2 regions of the Kitasatospora sp. NPDC059146 genome follow, and region 2 is predicted to be linked to the other one. Evidence: riboswitches for the same ligand, from Rfam matches in the RefSeq annotation. Region 2 holds a riboswitch; the other holds the start of a gene.

Region 1 (5,019 bases), on a different contig from region 2:
AGGAGCTGATCGGCAGCCGCACCCCCTGCCTGGAGGGCCAGCGCAACCTGCTGCCCACCGCCGTCAAGCGCGGCTGGCGCTACGACAGCAGCGGCAACGGCACCCAGGTCTGGCCGCAGAAGATCCAGGGCGGCGCGCTCTGGGACCTCCCGCTGCAGTCCATCCCCTTCCCCGGGCACACCTTCCAGGTGCTGTCGATGGACTACAACATCATGTTCAACCAGTGCGGCCCCAACACCAAGGCCGACCCGGCGCTCTACCCGGGCTTCCAGGCCCAGGCCCGGGACTCGTACCTGATGGGCTTCGACCGCACCTACAACAGCAACCGTGCGCCGTACATCATCGGCAACCACTTCGAGGAGTGGAACGGCGGCATCTACATGAACGCCGTCGAGGACGTGCTCAAGTCGATCGCGGGCAAGCCCGAGGTGCGGCTGGTCTCCTTCCGCCAACTGGTCGACTGGCTGGACGCCCAGGACCCGGCGGTGCTGCGCAAGCTCCAGGGCCTCGGCCCGGGCCAGTCCCCGGCCGGCGGCTGGGAGGCCTTCCTCGGCACCCCGGCCGCGCCGCCGGCCGCCTCCCCCTCCCCCACCGCCGCCGCGTCCTGACCCCGGGTCAGGCCCGGACCCGCACCCGCCCGGCGAGCAGCGCCCCCAGCGCCGCCACCGCGGCCATCACCAGCAGGATCACCGCGAAGGCGCCGGGCGAGCCGTCGGCCCCGGCGCCCTCGTGCGCCGCGGCCAGTGACCCGCCGCCCAGCGCCGCGAACAGCACCCCGGCCAGACCGGTCAGCAGCACGTTGCCCAGGGCGTCGCTCATCTGCAGCGCGGCCGAGTTGGCCCCGGCGTCCTCGGGCGCGGAGAGCTTCATCATCAGCACGCTGACGCTCGCGACCGTCAGCCCCATCCCGATGCCGCCGACGCCCCAGGCCACCGAGGCCACCCAGGCCGGGACCGCCGGGACCAGCACCAGCGCGGCGGCCGCGATCGCCACCGCCGTCAGCACGAAGCCGCCCCGGATCATCGCCTCGCGGTACCGCTCGGCCCCCGGGCGGCCCTGCAGCCAGGAGCCCAGCGCCCAGGTCAGCCCGCCGCTGGTCAGGGTGAGCCCGGACAGGGTCGGCGAGAGGCCGCGCTCGGTGGTCATCATCAGCGGGACGAAGGCCTCGGCGCCGAGGAACGCCCCCGCCGCCAGCCCGCGCAGCAGGATCACCGTCGGCAGCCCGCGCCCGGCCCGCAGGGTCCGCTTCGGCAGCAGTCCCAGCACGGCCGGGGCCAGCAGCGCCGCACCGGCGACGCCGGGGAGCAGCCCGACCAGGTCCCGGCGCTGGCCGGCGTACTGCAGCAAGCCGGCGCCGACCGCCGCCATCGCGGCCAGCAGGGTGCGGCGGCGGTCGAAGTCGGCGCCCTTGAGCACCGGGTGGTCCCGCTCGGAGCGGGCCAGCGCCGGGCCCATCACCGCCAGCGGCAGCAGGATCAGCACCGGCACCGCCAGGAAGACCCAGCGCCAGCCGAGGTGCTGGGTGACGGCCCCGGAGACCAGCGGCCCGACGATCGAGGGCAGCACCCAGGCCGAGGAGAAGGCGGCGAACACCGCCGGCCGCAGGCGCTCCGGGTAGGCCCGGCCGACCACCACGTACAGCGCGACGATCACCAGCCCGCCGCCCAGCCCCTGGATCGCCCGCCCGGCCACGAACACCCACATGCCCGGCGCCGTCCCGGCCACCACCAGGCCCGCGCCGAACACCGCGATGCCGGTGAACAGCGGCTGGAGCGGGCCGCGCCGGTCGCACCACTGGCCGGAGACGACCAGGGCGAACAGCGTGGTGGTGAAGTAACCGGAGAAGGCGAAGGCGTACAGCCCCAGGCCGTCCAGCTGCCGGGCCGCGGTCGGCATCGCGGTGTTGACGGCGGTCGCCTCGAAGGCGATCACCAGCACGACCGACACGATCCCGAGCGTCAGGGCCCGGAAGCGGCCGCTCATGACCCCGCCCCCGGGGTCAGCTCCGGAGGGTATCGAGGGGGAGTCGACCGAGGTGGGGGAGGCAGTGGTCATACGTAACATCGTAAGAGCCGTCCGCGTCCTTGACTCCTGACCGGAGTCCCTGACCGGGTCCGTCGCAGGGCCTAGGACCGGCCCCGGGGGCAGGCGTCAGTGCAGCACCTTGAGCCCCACCACGCCGCAGACGATCAGCAGCAGGCAGCCGATCCGGGCCATGGTCACCGCGTCGCCCAGGACGGCCATGCCGTAGACCGCGGTGCCGACCGCGCCGATGCCGACCCAGACCGCGTAGCCGGTGCCGATCGGGATGGTGCGCATCGCGTACGCCAGCCCGCCCATGCTGAACAGCAGCGCGACGCCGAAGACGAGGCTGGGAACGAGGCGGGAGAAGCCCTTGGACGATTCCAGGGCCACTGCCCAGACGGTCTCCAGGAGACCCGAGACGATCAGAACGAGCCAAGCCATGACGGCCGTACCTCCGCAGTCCACAGCGGCCGGATTGCCGCTGAACTGCGCCGTCTTGTCGTCACCGGGTACGACGCGCTCGTCCGGGGTGGCGGGGAATCAACCACCTGCTCCGACCGTAGCACACATTGCCACACAGAATTTACACAACGTCATTGACCCCATTCGGCCGGTCCGCCATCCTGAATTCACTGGCCGTGTGCCCGAGTGGCTCAGGGAATCGTCTGCAAAGCGATGTACGCGGGTTCAATTCCCGCCACGGCCTCGAAAGGGGAATTGCCGGTCGACCGAAGTCGACCGGCAATTCCGCATTTCCCGTTCCGTTTCCGGCCGCCCGACCCGACCCGACGACCCGACGGGCACCCGCGGCGGCGGGGCCCGACGGCCGCAGGCGCCGGCTCAGGCCGTGACGGCGTCCTCCGGGCGGATCGGCAGCCGGCCCACCGGCAGCCCGGTGGCGGCCCGGACGGCGGCGGCGACCGCCGAGGGGGCGACCACCGCGGGCACCGCGCTGACCGCCTTGGCCCCGAAGGTGGCGACCACGTCCCGCTCCTCCAGCAGCGCGGCGATCCGCACCTCGGGAGTGTCCAGCGAGGTCGGCAGCCGGTAGCCGGTGAGCGAGGGGTTGGTCATCACCCCGCCCGAGGTCTGGAGGTCCTCCATCAGCGCCAGTCCCACGCCGTGGGCCACGCCCGCCTCGATCCGGTCCTCGATCTGGCGCGGGTTCAGCGCCCGGCCGACGTCCTGGGCGACGGTCATCTCGACCACCCGGACGGCCCCCAGCTCGATGTCCACGTCCACCACCGCGCGCATCGCGCAGAAGGAGATGGAGACGAAGGCGTCGCCGTGTCCGGACTCGTCCAGCGGCTCGGTCGGGTGCGGGCGGCACTGCGCGGTGGCCCAGAGCTCCTTGCCCTCCAGCGCCTCCGCGACCGGCATGCCGAGCACCCCGTCGTAGGAGGTGATCTTGCCGTCGGCGATCTGCAGCAGCTCCACCGACATCCCGAAGTCGGCCGCGATCGGCTGCAGCAGCTGGTGGCGGACCATCAGCGCGGCCCGCTCGACCGCCCCGCCGGAGACCCAGGTATGCCGGCCCCGGGCGGAGGGCCCGGCGATCGACTGGTCGCTGTCGGCCGGCGCGATGTAGACCTCGCTGACGCCCAGCACCGTCTGCACGATCTGCCGGGCCAGCGTGGCGAAGCCCTGCCCGGCGTCGACGGCCGCGCAGATCACCGTGGCGTGGTCACCGCTGACCCGCACGGTGGCGGTGGAGACCTCGTCCTCGCCCTCGGCGCCCAGCATGTGCACCATGCCGACGGCGTAGCCGATCCCGCGCCGCACCGCGGCCGGGTCCCCGGCCCCGCCGGGACCGCCGGGCAGCAGCCACTCGGCGTCCGGGTCGTCCACCGGCAGGGCCGGCAGCGGCTCGGCGGCCACCGCGTCCAGCAGCGCCTTCACCGGGGCGGGGCAGGTGACGGCCTGTCCGGTGGGCAGCGGGTCGCCGGTGGACATCGCGTTGCGGCGGCGGATCTCCACCGGGTCCACGCCCACCCGGGCGGCCAGCTGGTCCAGCTGCGACTCGTACGCGAAGCAGGCCTGGAGCGCGCCCTCGCCGCGCATCCGCCCGGCCGGCGGGTTGTTGGTGCGCACCGCCCAGGCGTCCACGAACACGTTGGGGCAGACGTACGGGCCGACCGAGAAGGCCGTCGCGGCGGCCAGCGCCTCGGCGGAGACGTCGGCGTAGGCGCCGCCGTCCAGCAGGATCTGCGCCTCCACCTTCACCAGGGTGCCGTCGGCGTCGGCGTGGTGGCGGTAGCGCAGCAGCGCGGGGTGGCGCGAGGTGTGGGTGTGGAAGGACTCCTCGCGGGTGAGGGTCATCTTCACCGGGCGGCCGGTGCGCAGCGCCAGCAGCGCCAGGGTGACCTGGAAGGAGAGGTCCTCGCGGTCGGTGGTGGCGCCGGGCACGCCGGTGACCACCAGGCGGACCCGGTCCGGCTCCAGGCCGAGGCAGGCGGCGGTGCGGTCGCGGTCGCCGTGCGGGTCGGTGGAGGACAGGTGCAGCTCGACGCCGCCGTCCGGGCGCGGCACGGCCAGCCCGGCCTCGGCGCCGAGCGGGGCCGGGTCCTGCCGGCCGACCTGGTAGAGGCCCTCGACGATGATCTCGCCGGCCGCGTCCGGGTCCCCGGTGCGCAGCGGCAGGTGGCGGAACAGGTTGCCGTCCGGGTGCAGCGCCGGAGCGGTGAAGGCCTGCTCGGGGTCGGTGACCGCCTCCAGCGGCTCGTAGTCGACCGCGATCAGGCCGACGGCCAGCCGGGCGGTGTCGGGGTGGTCGGCGGCGACCGCGGCGATCGGCTCGCCGTGGTGGCGCACCACGCCGGCGGCCAGCACCGGGCGGTCGGAGACGATCGGGCCGGCCGGGGCGCCGTCCGGCAGGCCGTCCGGGCCGGGCGGCAGGTCGGCGGCGGTGACCACGGCGTGCACCCCGGGCAGGGCGAGCGCGGCCGAGGTGTCGATGCCGCGGATCCGGGCGTGCGGGTGCGGCGAGCGCAGCAC
Region 2 (5,019 bases):
GCTACCGGGTGCTGGTCGTCGGACTCGCCATGTCGGCGCTCGCCTCGGCCGTCATCCAGGTCGCCCTCGCCCGGCGCTCGCTCAACTCCGCCGGCTCGCTGTACGTCTGGACCTCCGGCAGCCTCAACGGCCGGGACTACGCCATCGCCACGCCCGCGCTCCTCGGACTCGCCGTCCTGGTGCCGACCGCCCTGGTGGTGGCCCGGTGGCTGGCGGTGCTGCGCTTCGACGACAGCGTGGCCGCCTCGCTGGGCGTCGACCCCGGGAGGGTCCGGCTCGCCTGCCTGCTGCTCGCCGTCGCCCTCGCCGGGCTCGCCGTCGGGATCTGCGGGCCGGTCGGCTTCGTCGCCCTCGCCGCACCCGTACTCGCCGCCCGGCTCGCCGGACCGACCCGGGTGCCGGTGCTCGGCTCCGCGCTCACCGGCGCCCTGCTCGTCGTGCTCGCCGACACCCTCGGACGGGTGCTGATCGGCGGGGTGGAGATCCCCGTCGGCATCGTCACCACCGTGCTCGGCGGCCCCTTCCTGCTCTGGGTGCTGCTCGGGCGCCGTACCAACTGATCCTGGAGAGACAGACGTTGAACGCCTTCCCGCTGATCGCACCCGACCCGGACGACGCCGCGTACCGGCTGGTCACCTTCATCTCCACCGAACAGGACTGCGACGGCGTGCTCGCCCTCGTCCACACCGTCACCGACAAGGACCGGCACGCCGGCGACCTGACCCCCCACCTGATGGAACGCCGGGGCGGCCGCTGGGAGATCACCTACCGGCTGCGCGCCGACCACCGCGCCTCCTACCAGCTGCACCCCTTCCACGGCGCGCCCCCCGGCACCACCCGCGCCGACTGGCTGCACGTCCTCGACCACGCCCGCCCCGACCCCCGCGACAGCGAACCCCGCCTGCCCGCCCGCGACGGCCGCCACCCCGCCTCCGTGCTCAGCCTGCCGCAGGCCCCCGCCCAGCCGTACGTCCGGCGGCGCGAGGACGTACCGCGCGGGCGCACCCTCCCCCGCACGGTGGCCGGGCGGCGGGTCGACGTCCACCTCCCCGCCGGGTACGGACCCGGCCTCGGCCCGTACCCGGTCGCGGTACTGCTCGACGGCGAGATGTGGGGCGAGGTGCTCTCCGTCGGCGACACCCTCGACAACCTGACCGCCGACGGCGCGATCCCGCCCACCGTCGCCCTGCTGGTGCACACCATGGGCCCCGGCCGCCCCGACGACCTGAGCTGCAACCCGGCCTTCGTCGACCTCCTCGCCGACCGCCTCCTGCCCTGGGCCGCAGCGGAGTTCGACGCCACCGACGACCCGCGCCGGACCGCCATCGCCGGCCAGAGCGCCGGCGGCCTCACCGCCGCCTACGCCGCCTTCCGGCGCCCGGACCGCTTCGGCAACGCCCTCTCCCAGTCCGGCTCCTTCTGGTGGCCCGACGAGACCGAGTTCGACGCCGGCAGCGAGTGGCTCACCCGCCGCTTCGCCGCCGAACCCCACCGGGACGCCCGGTTCTGGATCGAGGTCGGCCTCCAGGAGTGGATGCTCCTCACCCAGAACCGCCACCTGCGCGACGTGCTCACGGCACGCGGCTACGACCTCCACTACCAGGAGTTCAACGGCGGCCACGACTACGCCTGCTGGCGCGGCGGCCTCGCCGACGGACTGGCGCACCTGCTGGGGTCACCCGCAAGGACGGTTTAGGTCAATTCGCATACCCCCGACGCCTGTGCGGACGTAGCGTCGGAACCCACACCGAGTGACCTGGGGGGTCAGCGATGAACGCGTCCTCGTCCGCCACGCCGCCGCCGATGTCATGGCAGTACTGCGGTGACCAGCTCAAGCTCTGGCGCGCCCGCGCCGGAGTCAGCCGCGAGGCCCTGGCGACCGAGGCCGGCTACAGCTACGAGAGCCTGCGATCGATGGAGGCCGGGCGGCGCAAGCCGTCGCTGCACCTGCTGCAGGTGGCGGACGAGATGTGCGGCGCGAAGGGGATCCTGCTGGCAGGGGCGGACTACTTGAAGCCCGAGAAGTATCCGCGATTCGCTGAGGACTACATTCGCAACGAAGGGGAGGCGGTGGTCATCAACTGGTACGAGAACCAGCTCTTCCCTGGCTTGCTACAGACCGCCGCAACAGCCAAGACCGTCATCGACGGACGCTGGCCCCCGCTGGACGACGAGACCGTTGCGGTACGGGTGGCCGCTCGCCTTGAGCGTCAGGAGTTGCTGAAGGTCCAGAGCAAGGCGTTCAACTTCGTGATCGAGGAGAACGTCCTCCACCGCCGACTCAGCACGGAGGAAGCCCACGTCGAGCAGTTGCTGCACCTCCTCGTCATCGGCAGGCAGCGCAACGTGGCCATCCAGATCGTTCCCTCGGTCGGTTTCCACCCTGGCCTGGAAGGACCGTTCGTTCTCCTGGACTTGCCGGAACACGAGCGGCTCGCCTACGAGGAGGGCCAAGCAGCCGGGATGCTCCACGCGGACACCGACAAGGTGCAGTTCCTGAGTCAACGCCATGAAAGGATCCTTCGGCAGGCTCTCACTCCGGAGAAGTCGGCCGAGTTCATCAACGCGTTGGTGGAGGACCAGTGAGTAGCGAGTTGACTTGGCGTAAGTCCAGCCACAGCGGGAGCGAGGGCGGCTCGTGCATCGAGATCGCTCACGCCGAGGGCACAATCCACGTCCGCGACTCCAAGGACAAGTCCGGCCCTCAACTCGCCTTCGCCCCTGGGGCCTGGGCCGACTTCATCGAGTTCACCCGAAACGTTCCTCGCCACGTCGGCTGAGGCCGCTGGCCGGGCCTCGTGCTAGCGTCACGGGCGGCAGCGCGACGGCGCCCGCCCCGGACGAGATGTGCGCCGTACCCGGCCCGCCAAGACGACGCACCCAGGGAGTCGTCATGACCGCCGCCGACGCACCGATCGCCCGTCCGCTGGACGTGCCGTGGATCCACGGCTCGCCGTCCGCGAAGCACGACACGGACCCGGAGATCCAGGCCTACGCGTACGACGAGAACACCGTCATCCTGCGGCAGAACAAGGCGGTGCACTACGAGGCGCCGTTCCTGTTCCTGCTCTTCGGGGCGGACCGGGCGGTCCTCATCGACACCGGAGCGACCGCCGAGCCCGCGTACTTCCCGCTCCGGGCGACCGTCGACGGGCTGATCGCGCAGTGGCTCGCCCGCAACCCCCGCGACCACTACCCGCTGCTGGTCCTGCACACCCACCCGCACGGCGACCACGTCGCGGGGGACGGGCAGTTCGCCGACCGGCCGGACACCGCCCTGGTCGGCGCCGACCGGCCCACCGCCTGGGCGTACTTCGGCTTCGACCACGACCCGGAGGCCACCGCCCGCGTCGACCTCGGCGGCGGACGGGTCCTGGAATGCCTGGCCACCCCCGGCCACCACCCGGCCGCCGTCACCTACTACGACCCGTGGACGGGCTTCCTGCTCACCGGCGACACCGTCTACCCCGGCCGGCTCTACATCGACGACTGGCCCGCCTTCGGCCGCAGCATCGAGCGCCTGATCGCGTTCACCCGGGAGCGGCCCGTCACGTACGTCCTCGGCTGCCACATCGAGATGACCCGCGAACCCGGCGTCGACTACCCGATCCGCACCACCCACCAGCCCGACGAACCCCCGCTCCAGCTCACCGTCGACCACCTGCACCGCATCCGCGCCGCCCTCGCCGAACTCGGTGACCGGCCGCGGCGGCACGCGCTGGACGACCTGATCCTCTGCCCCAACGACTGAGGGGCCGGGCGGTCACGCCGGCCCGGGTGGGCCGGCGCGGGTGCTGACGGCTGGCCCGCATCGGTGGTCTTGCACGCCTGACGACCGCTCGGCATAGTTGCGTCACATCCCGCCGGGCACATCCCGCGGAGCCGCTCACTCCCGAGATTGACATGGACAGGACGTATGACCCTCAGGAAGGAGTGTCCTCTCATGGCACGATCCGAGCGGGTCTCCCGCAGCCTGCGCCGCCTCCGGGGTGGCGGCCACGCCACGGTCGGCATCACCGCGGTCCTCCTCACCGCGATGCCCGTGACCTCGGCCCCGGCCGCCCCGCATCCCCCGCGCCCGATCTACGTCTTCGCCCACAACCTGAACTCCGCCGACCAGGTCGACAACGCCCTCGCCGCCGGCTACAACGGCGTCGAGGTCGATGCCGCGTTCAACGTCTCCGGCGCGTGCGGCGGCACCAGGCAGTGGGTCTCCTGCGACCCCGGCAACCCGGCGTCGGAGAGCGTCGACCCGGTCAACATCAAGCGGAAACGCACCGGCGCGGTATTCGACGCACTCGCCAACGCCCGGCGCAGCGGCAAGAACCTCGCGGCCGTGTGGGTCGACATCAAGTCGTCCACCGACGGCGACCAGCCCGCCCAGATCAGTGCACTGCGAGGCCTGGTCCGCGACAAACTGCTGGCCGCCGGGATCAGGGTGATGTACGAGGTGCCCTACCCGTCGAGCAGTGACGCCGCCTGGAACGCACTCAAGCAGAACCTGGACCCCCTGGAGTCGACGGCCGTGACCGGCACCTACGCGCAGGTGCGCGACACCTTCTCCCGGGAGGGCGGCGGAATCCCCACCAGGCACCGGTTCGCCACCGACGGTTCGGCGGTCTTCGCCACGTTGACCGGGACCTGCATGAAGACCGACGGCGACAAGGTCACGGGGCTCAGGGACAGCGTCGCCAACCGTGAGGCGGGGAACATCGCCGGCGTCTTCGCCTGGACCATGGGCTCCTCACCCGACGGTGCCGACTGCGCGGCACGGATGCTCGGCGAGATCGGGGTCAACGGCGTGATCGCCGGATCCCGGCTCTCGGACTACCGCAAGGAGACCGACACCGACGTCGCGGTGAACAACATCACGGACTGGGTCAGGAGGCACCCCGCCCAGGCGCGGATGGCCACCGTCCACGACACCCTCTTCGGCTGAGCCGAAGCCGCAGCGGCTCCGGCTCGGAGCTGAGTCGGGGGGCCCCCCCGGCCGGGGGTGGGGGGGGGGGGGCGGGCGGC

The links. A riboswitch is a leader RNA that binds a small molecule or an ion and turns the genes downstream of it on or off. The one in region 2 is predicted to bind guanidine.
Region 1: linked by a shared signal. The riboswitch ahead of ACFXPX_RS11450 (DMT family transporter) and the one ahead of ACFXPX_RS24140 (MBL fold metallo-hydrolase) in region 2 are both predicted to bind guanidine.

Annotation. Positions count from the first base shown of each region.
Region 1 is NZ_JBHZCY010000019.1:41,168-46,186, forward strand. It holds gene ACFXPX_RS11440 (hypothetical protein) at 1-608, shown strand, start outside; gene ACFXPX_RS11445 (MFS transporter) at 616-2,055, opposite strand; gene ACFXPX_RS11450 (DMT family transporter) at 2,152-2,466, opposite strand; guanidine-III (ykkC-III) riboswitch at 2,511-2,579, opposite strand; tRNA gene ACFXPX_RS11455 (tRNA-Cys) at 2,660-2,731, shown strand; gene ACFXPX_RS11460 (xanthine dehydrogenase family protein molybdopterin-binding subunit) at 2,866-5,019, opposite strand, start outside.
Region 2 is NZ_JBHZCY010000059.1:44,890-49,908, reverse strand. It holds gene fhuB (Fe(3+)-hydroxamate ABC transporter permease FhuB) at 1-560, shown strand, start outside; gene fes (enterochelin esterase) at 578-1,696, shown strand; gene ACFXPX_RS24150 (Scr1 family TA system antitoxin-like transcriptional regulator) at 1,771-2,586, shown strand; gene ACFXPX_RS24145 (DUF397 domain-containing protein) at 2,583-2,780, shown strand; guanidine-III (ykkC-III) riboswitch at 2,822-2,881, shown strand; gene ACFXPX_RS24140 (MBL fold metallo-hydrolase) at 2,894-3,751, shown strand; gene ACFXPX_RS24135 (hypothetical protein) at 3,944-4,939, shown strand.